Regions from separate parts of the Pseudoxanthomonas sp. LH2527 genome, predicted to be linked through region 2. Evidence: predicted binding sites of a transcription regulator. Region 2 holds the regulator's gene; the other holds the start of a gene.
The links. The regulator HrcA, encoded in region 2, represses chaperone genes, less so after heat shock. The targets are predictions, from matches to a motif close to TTNGCACTCNNNNNNNNNGAGTGCNAA.
Positions count from the first base shown of each region.

Region 1: the regulator HrcA is predicted to act here: its motif matches at 2,076-2,102, upstream of MMG85_RS14475 (co-chaperone GroES).

Region 1 is NZ_JAKZBW010000027.1:21,120-25,405, forward strand. Features, by position in the region: gene MMG85_RS14465 (protein-disulfide reductase DsbD) at 1-1,602, opposite strand, end outside; gene cutA (divalent-cation tolerance protein CutA) at 1,607-1,942, opposite strand; gene MMG85_RS14475 (co-chaperone GroES) at 2,150-2,443, shown strand; gene groL (chaperonin GroEL) at 2,578-4,218, shown strand.
Region 2 is NZ_JAKZBW010000001.1:120,430-124,715, reverse strand. Features, by position in the region: gene dnaK (molecular chaperone DnaK) at 1-136, opposite strand, end outside; gene grpE (nucleotide exchange factor GrpE) at 247-768, opposite strand; gene hrcA (heat-inducible transcriptional repressor HrcA) at 810-1,859, opposite strand; gene recN (DNA repair protein RecN) at 1,950-3,617, shown strand; gene fur (ferric iron uptake transcriptional regulator) at 3,719-4,123, opposite strand; gene bamE (outer membrane protein assembly factor BamE) at 4,227-4,286, shown strand, end outside.

The sequences.
Region 1 (4,286 bases), on a different contig from region 2:
GAGCATCGCGAACACCAGCAGCGCCAGCGGCGTCGGCGCGGTGAACGCGTAAGCGAGCGCCACGCCCATGAACGGCGCGGTGCACGGGCTGGCCACCACCACCGCCAGCACGCCGGTGAAGAAGTCGCCGACCGGGCCGCGGCGCGAGGCGAGCCCATGCCCGGCACCGGCCAGCCGATGGCCGACCGCGAACACGCCCGACAGGCTCAGGCCGACCGCGAACATCACGTAGGCCAGCAGCCCCACCACCCACGGCTGCTGCAACTGGAAACCCCAGCCCAGCGCCTGGCCGGCGGCCCGCAGCGCGATGGCCAGCGCGCCGACCGCAACGAAGCTGACCAGCACCCCGGCCGAGTACCAGAGCGCGCGCCGGCGGGCATCGCCGTCACCGCGTCCGCTCTCGGCCAGCGACAGCGCCTTCAGCGACAGGATCGGCAGCACGCAGGGCATCAGGTTGAGGATCAGGCCGCCGAGCAGCGCCAGGGCCAGCGCGGCGAGCAGCGAGGTGGCACCGCGCTGGCTGCGCGCCAGCACGTCTTCGGGCGGGCGCGTGCGTTCGATGTCGGTCGCGGCGGGGACTGTCGCCGCCGCAGCCTCCCGCGTGCCGGTGTTCGCGTCTTCCGGTGCGGTCGTCGCCGGGGCTGTCGTGGCCAGCGGCTGGACAGCCGCTGGCGCGGGCACGTCGGGCGTGCCGGACGGCGTGACCGTGCCGGCGGGGATCGACAGCTTCACCCGCCGCGTCATCGGCGGATAGCAGATGCCGTCCTTCTGGCAGCCCTGGAACGTCACCCGCAGCGTCGCGGCCGCCGCGTCGGCGCGGTCGCGCTTGAGCGGCACCGGCACCTCGGCCTGGTCGAAGTAGACGATGACATCACCGAAGTGCTCGTCGCGGTGGGGGACGCCCTTCGGCCAGCGCGGCGCCTGCAGGGCGACACCCGATGCGCCTTCCAGCGCCATCGAAGTGCGGTCGCGATACACGTAATAGCCGCGTGCCGGGGTGAAGCGCAGCAGCAGTTCGTTGCCGTTGAAGGCGATCGCCTCGAAGGCGAACGCCTGTTCCGCCGGCAGCGGCAAGGCGTCCATGCCGGCCTGCGGTTTCTGGCCCAGCAGGCCACCGGTCACGGCGCTGGCCCCCAGCGGGACGAAGGCCTCGCCTGCGCCCGCCGGCAACGCCACTTTCAGCGTGCGGGTTTGCGGCGGGTAGCAGATGCCGGCGTCGGCGCAGCCCTGGTACTTGATCTTCAGCGTGACGCTGTCGGCGCCCGCCGTCGGTCGGCCGGGCAGGGTGGCGAGCAGTTCGCCGCGGTAGGTCTCGACGTCGCCGAAGAACTCGTCGCGGTACGCCTTGCCCTTCGGCAGTTGCAGCGGCTGCGCGGCGAAGCCGGCGTCGGCTTCCACGCCGGTGCGGTGCCGGTACAGGTAGTAGCCGTCGGTGATCTGCCAGCGGATCTCGATGCGGTCGCGCGCCGGCGCGGTGGCCGTCAGCACGAAGGCCTCGTCCACCGGCAGCAGGTCGTCCTGGGTGATCGCGGCGGACGCCGCCGGCGCGATCAGCGAGGCGAGGGGCAACAGGCAGGCGAGCAGGGTGCGGATCAGCGTCATCGGGTCACTCGGGGGCGCGGGCGTCGGCCCGGGTTTCGGCCACGACCCAGTCCAGATACGCAGGAAGGCCGGCGGCGGTTTCGACCGCCAGGATCTCCGGCAGTTCATACGGGTGCAGTTCCGCCAGCCGCGCCATCAGCGCATCGCGCCGGTCGGCGCTGGTCTTGGCCAGCAGCTGGACTTCGGTGGCCTGTTCCACCTGCCCCTGCCATCGGTAGGTCGACACCACGCCCGTGAGCAGGCTGACGCAGGCCGCCAGCCGTTCTTCCACCAGCGTCCGCGCCAGCCGCTGGGCGGTGTCGGCGTCCGGGCAAGCGGACAGGATGAGGAAGACGGGCATGGGCCGGCGATTATCGCAGACCGCCCGGCCCGGCCCGGCGGCGAAAAAATTTGCCGCCCGCCCCTTGAAAGCGGGATCGACCCGCCCAACATCGGTCGGCATCCGGCGTTGCCGGGTTTTTGCGTCCGCGACGTTGGCAGTCCCTCGAGGCGAGTGCTAACATCGCCGCCCCTTTCCTAGTCCAATCAATCACTTAAGAGGATTGACATGAGCAACATCAAGCCGCTGTACGACCGTCTGGTGGTCAAGCCGATCGAAGCCGAAGAAACCTCCCTCGGCGGCATCATCATCCCCGACGCCGCCAAGGAAAAGCCCACCAAGGGTGAAGTCATCGCCGTCGGCGAAGGCAAGTTCGTCGACGCCACCGGCGGCGTGCGCGCCCCGAAGGTCAAGGTCGGCGACAAGGTCATCTACGGCCAGTACTCGGGTTCGGCCTACAAGCAGGACGGCGTCGAGTACAAGATCATCAAGGAAGACGACGTTCTCGCGATCCTCGGCTGAGTGCGCGGGAATCGGGAGAGGGGAATGGGGAATCGTTGAAGCGTTTCTCCCTTGTCCCTGTCTCCGATCCCAGACGACGCATTCGCTTTTGACGATTCCCGATTCTCAATTCCCCATTCCCGGAGTTCCACACAATGGCTGCCAAAGATATCCGTTTCGGTGAAGACGCCCGTACGCGCATGGTGCGCGGCGTGAACATCCTCGCCAATGCCGTCAAGGCCACCCTCGGCCCGAAGGGCCGCAACGTCGTGCTCGAGAAGAGCTTCGGCGCCCCCACCATCACCAAGGACGGCGTCTCCGTCGCCAAGGAAATCGAACTGGCCGACAAGTTCGAGAACATGGGCGCGCAGATGGTCAAGGAAGTCGCGTCCAAGACCTCCGACAACGCCGGTGACGGCACCACCACCGCCACCGTGCTGGCGCAGGCGTTCATCCGCGAAGGCTCCAAGGCCGTCGCCGCGGGCATGAACCCGATGGACCTGAAGCGCGGCATCGACCAGGCCGTGAAGGCCGCCGTCGAAGAGCTGAAGAAGCTCTCCAAGCCCACCGCCGATGACAAGGCGATCGCCCAGGTCGGCACCATCTCGGCCAACTCCGACAGCAACATCGGCGACATCATCGCCGAGGCCATGAAGAAGGTCGGCAAGGAAGGCGTGATCACGGTTGAAGAGGGCTCGGGCCTGGAGAACGAACTCGACGTCGTCGAGGGCATGCAGTTCGACCGCGGCTACCTGTCGCCGTACTTCATCAACAACCAGCAGTCGCAGCAGGTCGAATTCGACGACCCCTTCATCCTGATCCACGACAAGAAGGTCTCCAACGTCCGCGAACTGCTGCCGGTGCTGGAAGGCGTCGCCAAGGCCGGCAAGCCGCTGCTGATCGTGGCCGAGGAAGTGGAAGGCGAAGCCCTCGCCACGCTGGTGGTCAACACCATCCGTGGCATCGTCAAGGTCGCCGCCGTCAAGGCGCCGGGCTTCGGTGACCGCCGCAAGGCCATCCTGGAAGACATCGCCACGCTGACCAACGGCACGGTGATCTCCGAGGAAGTCGGCCTGCAGCTCGAGAAGGCCACCATCAACGACCTGGGTCGTGCGAAGAAGGTCGTGATCTCGAAGGAGAACACCACCATCATCGACGGCGCCGGCGACGCCGAGCGCATCCAGTCGCGCATCAAGCAGATCAAGGCGCAGATCGAAGAGACCTCTTCGGACTACGACCGCGAGAAGCTGCAGGAACGCGTGGCCAAGCTGGCCGGCGGCGTGGCCGTGATCAAGGTCGGTGCCTCGACCGAAATCGAAATGAAGGAAAAGAAGGCCCGCGTCGAAGACGCCCTGCACGCCACGCGTGCGGCGGTGGAAGAAGGCGTGGTCCCGGGCGGCGGCGTCGCGCTGATCCGCGCGCTGCAGACCATCGGCACCCTGAAGGGCGCCAACGAAGACCAGAACCACGGCATCCAGATCGCCCTGCGCGCGATGGAAGCCCCGCTGCGCGAGATCGTCACCAACGCCGGCGAAGAGCCGTCGGTGATCGTCAACCGCGTCAAGGACGGTTCGGGCAACTTCGGCTACAACGCCGCCAACGGCGAGTTCGGCGACATGATCGAATTCGGCATCCTGGACCCGACCAAGGTCACGCGTTCGGCCCTGCAGAACGCCGCCTCGATCGCCGGCCTGATGATCACCACCGAAGCGATGGTGGCCGAAGCGCCGAAGAAGGACGAGCCGGCAATGCCGGCCGGCGGTGGCATGGGCGGCATGGGTGGCATGGACTTCTAAGTCCCGCTTCCCGCTCTACCCGCACCACAAGAACCCCGCCGCGAGGCGGGGTTCTTTTTTGCCTTGTG
Region 2 (4,286 bases):
CGTCCTTCGTGTAGGCCACGATGGAGGGCGTGGTGCGGTCGCCTTCCGAATTCTCGATGACGCGGGCCTTGCCGCCGTCCATGATCGCCACGCACGAGTTGGTCGTGCCCAGGTCGATGCCGATGATCTTGCCCATGATGGATCTCGCTCCCTAGCAAATTCTGATGTTGGACCCGGCGCCCGGCCGGGTGGATGGTCCCGATATAGGGATGCGATGGCGCGGTTCAAGCGCCATCGCGGCGGTGTTCAGTCGTGCCTGGCCACCACGACCAGCGCCGGACGCAGCAGGCGGCCGTTGAGCACGTAGCCCTTCTGGAACACCTGCACCACGCTGCCGGGCGCCGCGTCGGGCGCGTCGGCCTGGCTGATGGCCTGGTGGTGATCGGGGTTGAAGGCTTCGCCGGTGGGGTCGAGCAGCACCAGGCCGTTGTCGCCGGCGACCTTGAGCAGCTGCTTGAAGGTCAGTTCCAGGCCGTCCTTCAACGGACTGGGCTCCGTGCCCGCGGCCGCCAGGCCGGCGTCGAGGCTGTCGAACACCGGCAGCAGGTCGCCCAGCAGGCGCTCGTTGGCGAACTTGCGGGCCTGCTCGATGTCGCGGGCCACGCGCTTGCGCTGGTTTTCCAGGTCGGCGCGCTCCAGCAGCGTGGTGGCGCGCAGCTGGTCCAGCTCGTTGCGCAGCGTTTCCAGCTCGGCCAGCAGCGCGGCATCGGCCTCGGGGGACTCGGGCGCCTGGCCCTGAGCGTCGTCGTAATCGTGTTGTTCGTTCATTTCGGTTCCCTGGCGGCAGGTCCAGCCGCCCGACCGGGAACCTATGGGGCCGTGGATTCCGGATTCAAGGCCGCGCCCAGGACATCGGCCGCGGCCTGCACCACCGGGATGACCCGGTCGTAGGCCATGCGCGTGGGCCCGATCACGCCCAGCACGCCGAGTACCTGCCCGCCCGCCATGTACGGCGCGGTCACCACCGACACGCCGTCGTGCGGCGCCAGCCCGGTGTCCTCGCCGATGAAGATGCGCACGCCCGGGGCGCGGATCGTGCGTTCCAGCAGCTGCAGGATCTCGCGCTTGCGGGCGAAGGCCTCGAACAGGTCGCGCAGCCGTTCCAGGTCGGACAGCTCCTGCACGCCCATCAACCGGGTCTGCCCGGCCAGCACCACGTCGTCGCCGGGTGGCGTGAGGGCCTGTTCGGCCAGCTCGATGGATTCGGCCAGCAGGCCTTCCATTTCGGTCTGTGCCCGGCGCAGGTCGTGCAGCAGGTTGGCGCGGATCTCCGACAGCGGCCGGCCGGCGAACTGGGTGTTCAGATAGTTGGCGATACGCTCCAGCTCCGACCGCTCGTAGACGCGACGGGTCTCGATGACCCGGTTCTGCACGTCGTTGTCGGCGAACACCAGGATCGCCATCACCCGCTGGCCATCCAGCGGCACGAAGTCGATGTAGCGGAAGGCGAACTGTTCCCGCCGCGGCACGCTGACCACGCCGACGAAGTGGGTCATCGCCGACAGCAGCTCGGAGGCGTTGCCCAGCAGGGCCTGGGTGCCGGCGCCGGCCGACAGTTCGGCACGCAGGCGCGCCACCTCGCCCTCGCCCAGCGACTTCACCTGCACCAGGCTGTCGACGAACACCCGGTAGCCCTGCGCGGTCGGGATACGCCCGGCGGACGTGTGCGGCGAACTCAACAGCCCGACCTCTTCCAGTTCCGACAGGATGTTGCGGATGGTCGCCGGGCTGACCTCCAGCCCGGCGTGCCGGGCCAGCGTCTGCGACCCTACCGGCTCGCCGTCGCGGATGTAGCGCGAGATCAGCGTGCGCAGCAACTGGCGGGCGCGCGGATCCAGCGGGGGCGATGGCGAATGCATACCCGTTAGATAACGTCGCACCGCCCCCTTTGCAAGCGGACCGTCGCCGCTGTCTCAGTACGTGAGCCGGCTCCGCTTACAATCCGCCGCATGCTCAGACACCTCGCCCTCAAGGATTTCGCCGTCGTCCGTGCCGCCGAACTGGAATTCGGCGATGGCATGACCGTCATTTCCGGTGAAACCGGCGCCGGCAAGTCGCTGCTGGTGGACGCGCTGGGTTTCCTGTCCGGCCTGCGGGCCGACAGCGGTGTGGTCCGCCACGGCGCCGAGCGCGCGGAACTCTCGGCCGAATTTGCCGCTGCCGCGGGATCGCCGGCGCAGGCGTGGCTGGCCGACAACGCGCTGGACGACGACGGCCAGTGCCAGTTGCGCCGGGTGATCCGGGCCGATGGCGGTTCGCGCGCCTGGATCAACGGCCGCAGCGTCACGCTGTCGCAGCTGACCGAACTGGCGAGCCGGCTGGTGGAAATCCATGGCCAGCACGAACATCAGGCCCTGCTCGCCCGCAACAGCCAGCTGGACCTGCTGGACGCCTTCGCCCGCAATGAGGGCGAACGGACCGCCGTCCGCGACGCCGCCCGCCGCTGGACCTCGCTGCTGCGCGAGCGCGAACAACTGTCCAGCCAGGGTGATGTCTCCGACCGGATCAACTATCTGGAACACCAACTGGCGGAACTGCAGCGCGAGGACCTGGCGCCCGCCGCGCTGGAGACACTGGTGGCCAGCCACCGCCGGCAGGCGCACGCCGCCGGCCTGATCCAGGCCTGCGATGCCGCCCTGGGCGAACTGGCCAGCGACGATGCGCCCTCGCTGACGCGCCAACTGCAACAGGTCCGCGCCGAGCTTGCCCGGCAGGCCGAACACGAGCCCCGCCTGCGCGACGTGGACGCATTGTTGGAGGGCGCCGCGATCCAGATCGAGGAGGCCGTGTCGCTGCTGGGCCAGGTGCGCGACGACCTCGACGGCGAACCACTGCAGTTCGACGCGCTGGAGCGCAAGCTCGCCCGCGTGCACGACCTGGCCCGCAAGCACCGGGTGCCGCTGGACGGCCTGCAGGAGCAGCACGACCGCCTGGCCGCCGAACTCGAATCGCTGCGCGGGGCCGGCGAGCGCCTGCTCCAGCTCAACAGCGAGATCGACACGACCCGGGCGCAGTGGCGCGATGCCGCCGCCGCCCTGACCCGCACCCGCCAGCGCGCCGCCAAGGCACTGGGCGAGACCACCACCGCGCTGATCGCCGAGCTGGGCATGGGCGGCGGCCGCTTCGAGATCGCACTGGAAGCCCAGGACAGCGAGCGCCCCGACCCGACCGGCGCCGAACGGGTCGAATTCCTGGTCTCCGCCAACGCCGGGCAGCCGCCACGCCCGCTGCGCAAGGTCGCCTCCGGCGGCGAGCTCGCACGCATTTCGCTGGCGATCGAAGTCGCCGCGCTGGGCCTGGATGCCGTGCCGACCATGATCTTCGACGAAGTGGACACCGGCATCGGCGGCGCCGTGGCCGAGATCGTCGGCCAGAAGCTGCGCGCCCTCGGCGCCCAGCGGCAGGTGTTGTGCGTCACCCACCTGCCGCAGGTGGCCGCCCAGGGCCACGCGCACTACCGCGTCAGCAAGGCGCCGGTGGACGGCATGACCCAGAGCGCGGTCGAAAAGCTCGGCGCGAAGCAGCGCGAGGAAGAACTCGCCCGCATGCTGGGCGGCGTGGAAGTCAGCAAGGAAGCACATGCCGCGGCGAAGCGGCTGCTGGCCAACGCGGTCTGACCAAACCTTGTTTTATCTGTGGGAGCGACGTCAGTCGCGATGATGGGTCGCGGCGCCTCATCGCGACTGACGTCGCTCCCACAGTAGGGGTTCTCAGGGCGTCAGCGCTTCTTGCGCACGTACAAAACCAGCGAGTGCTCTTCCAGCTCGTAACCGTGTTTGGCGGCGATCTCGCGCTGCAGCTTCTCGATCTCGACGCTCTCGAACTCGATGATCTTGCCCGTGTCCACGTCGACCATGTGGTCGTGGTGGCCGCCACGATCCAGCTCGTAGACGGCCTGGCCGCCCTCGAAGTTGTGCTTCAGCACCAGGCCCGCGGCTTCGAACTGCGTCAGCACGCGGTACACCGTGGCCAGGCCGATCTCGTCGCCGTGGTCCAGCAACTGGCGATAGATGTCTTCCGCGCTCAAATGGTGCTGGGCGTTCTTCTGCTCCAGCAGTTCCAGGATGCGCATGCGCGGGTGGGTGACCTTGAGGCCGACTTTGCGAAGGTCCTGCGATTCCATGGCGTCTCCGTTCACTCTCGGTTTAGCGCCAGCTGCCTGAAGCTCGGTTGCGGCGGTCCGCGGGAGTGTATCATCGGCCCGGTTTCCCACTGTACTTGTCCCAATGCGCAAATTCCTGCTGGCTGCCGTCCTCGCTTCCGCCACCGCTGGCTGCGGCATCCTC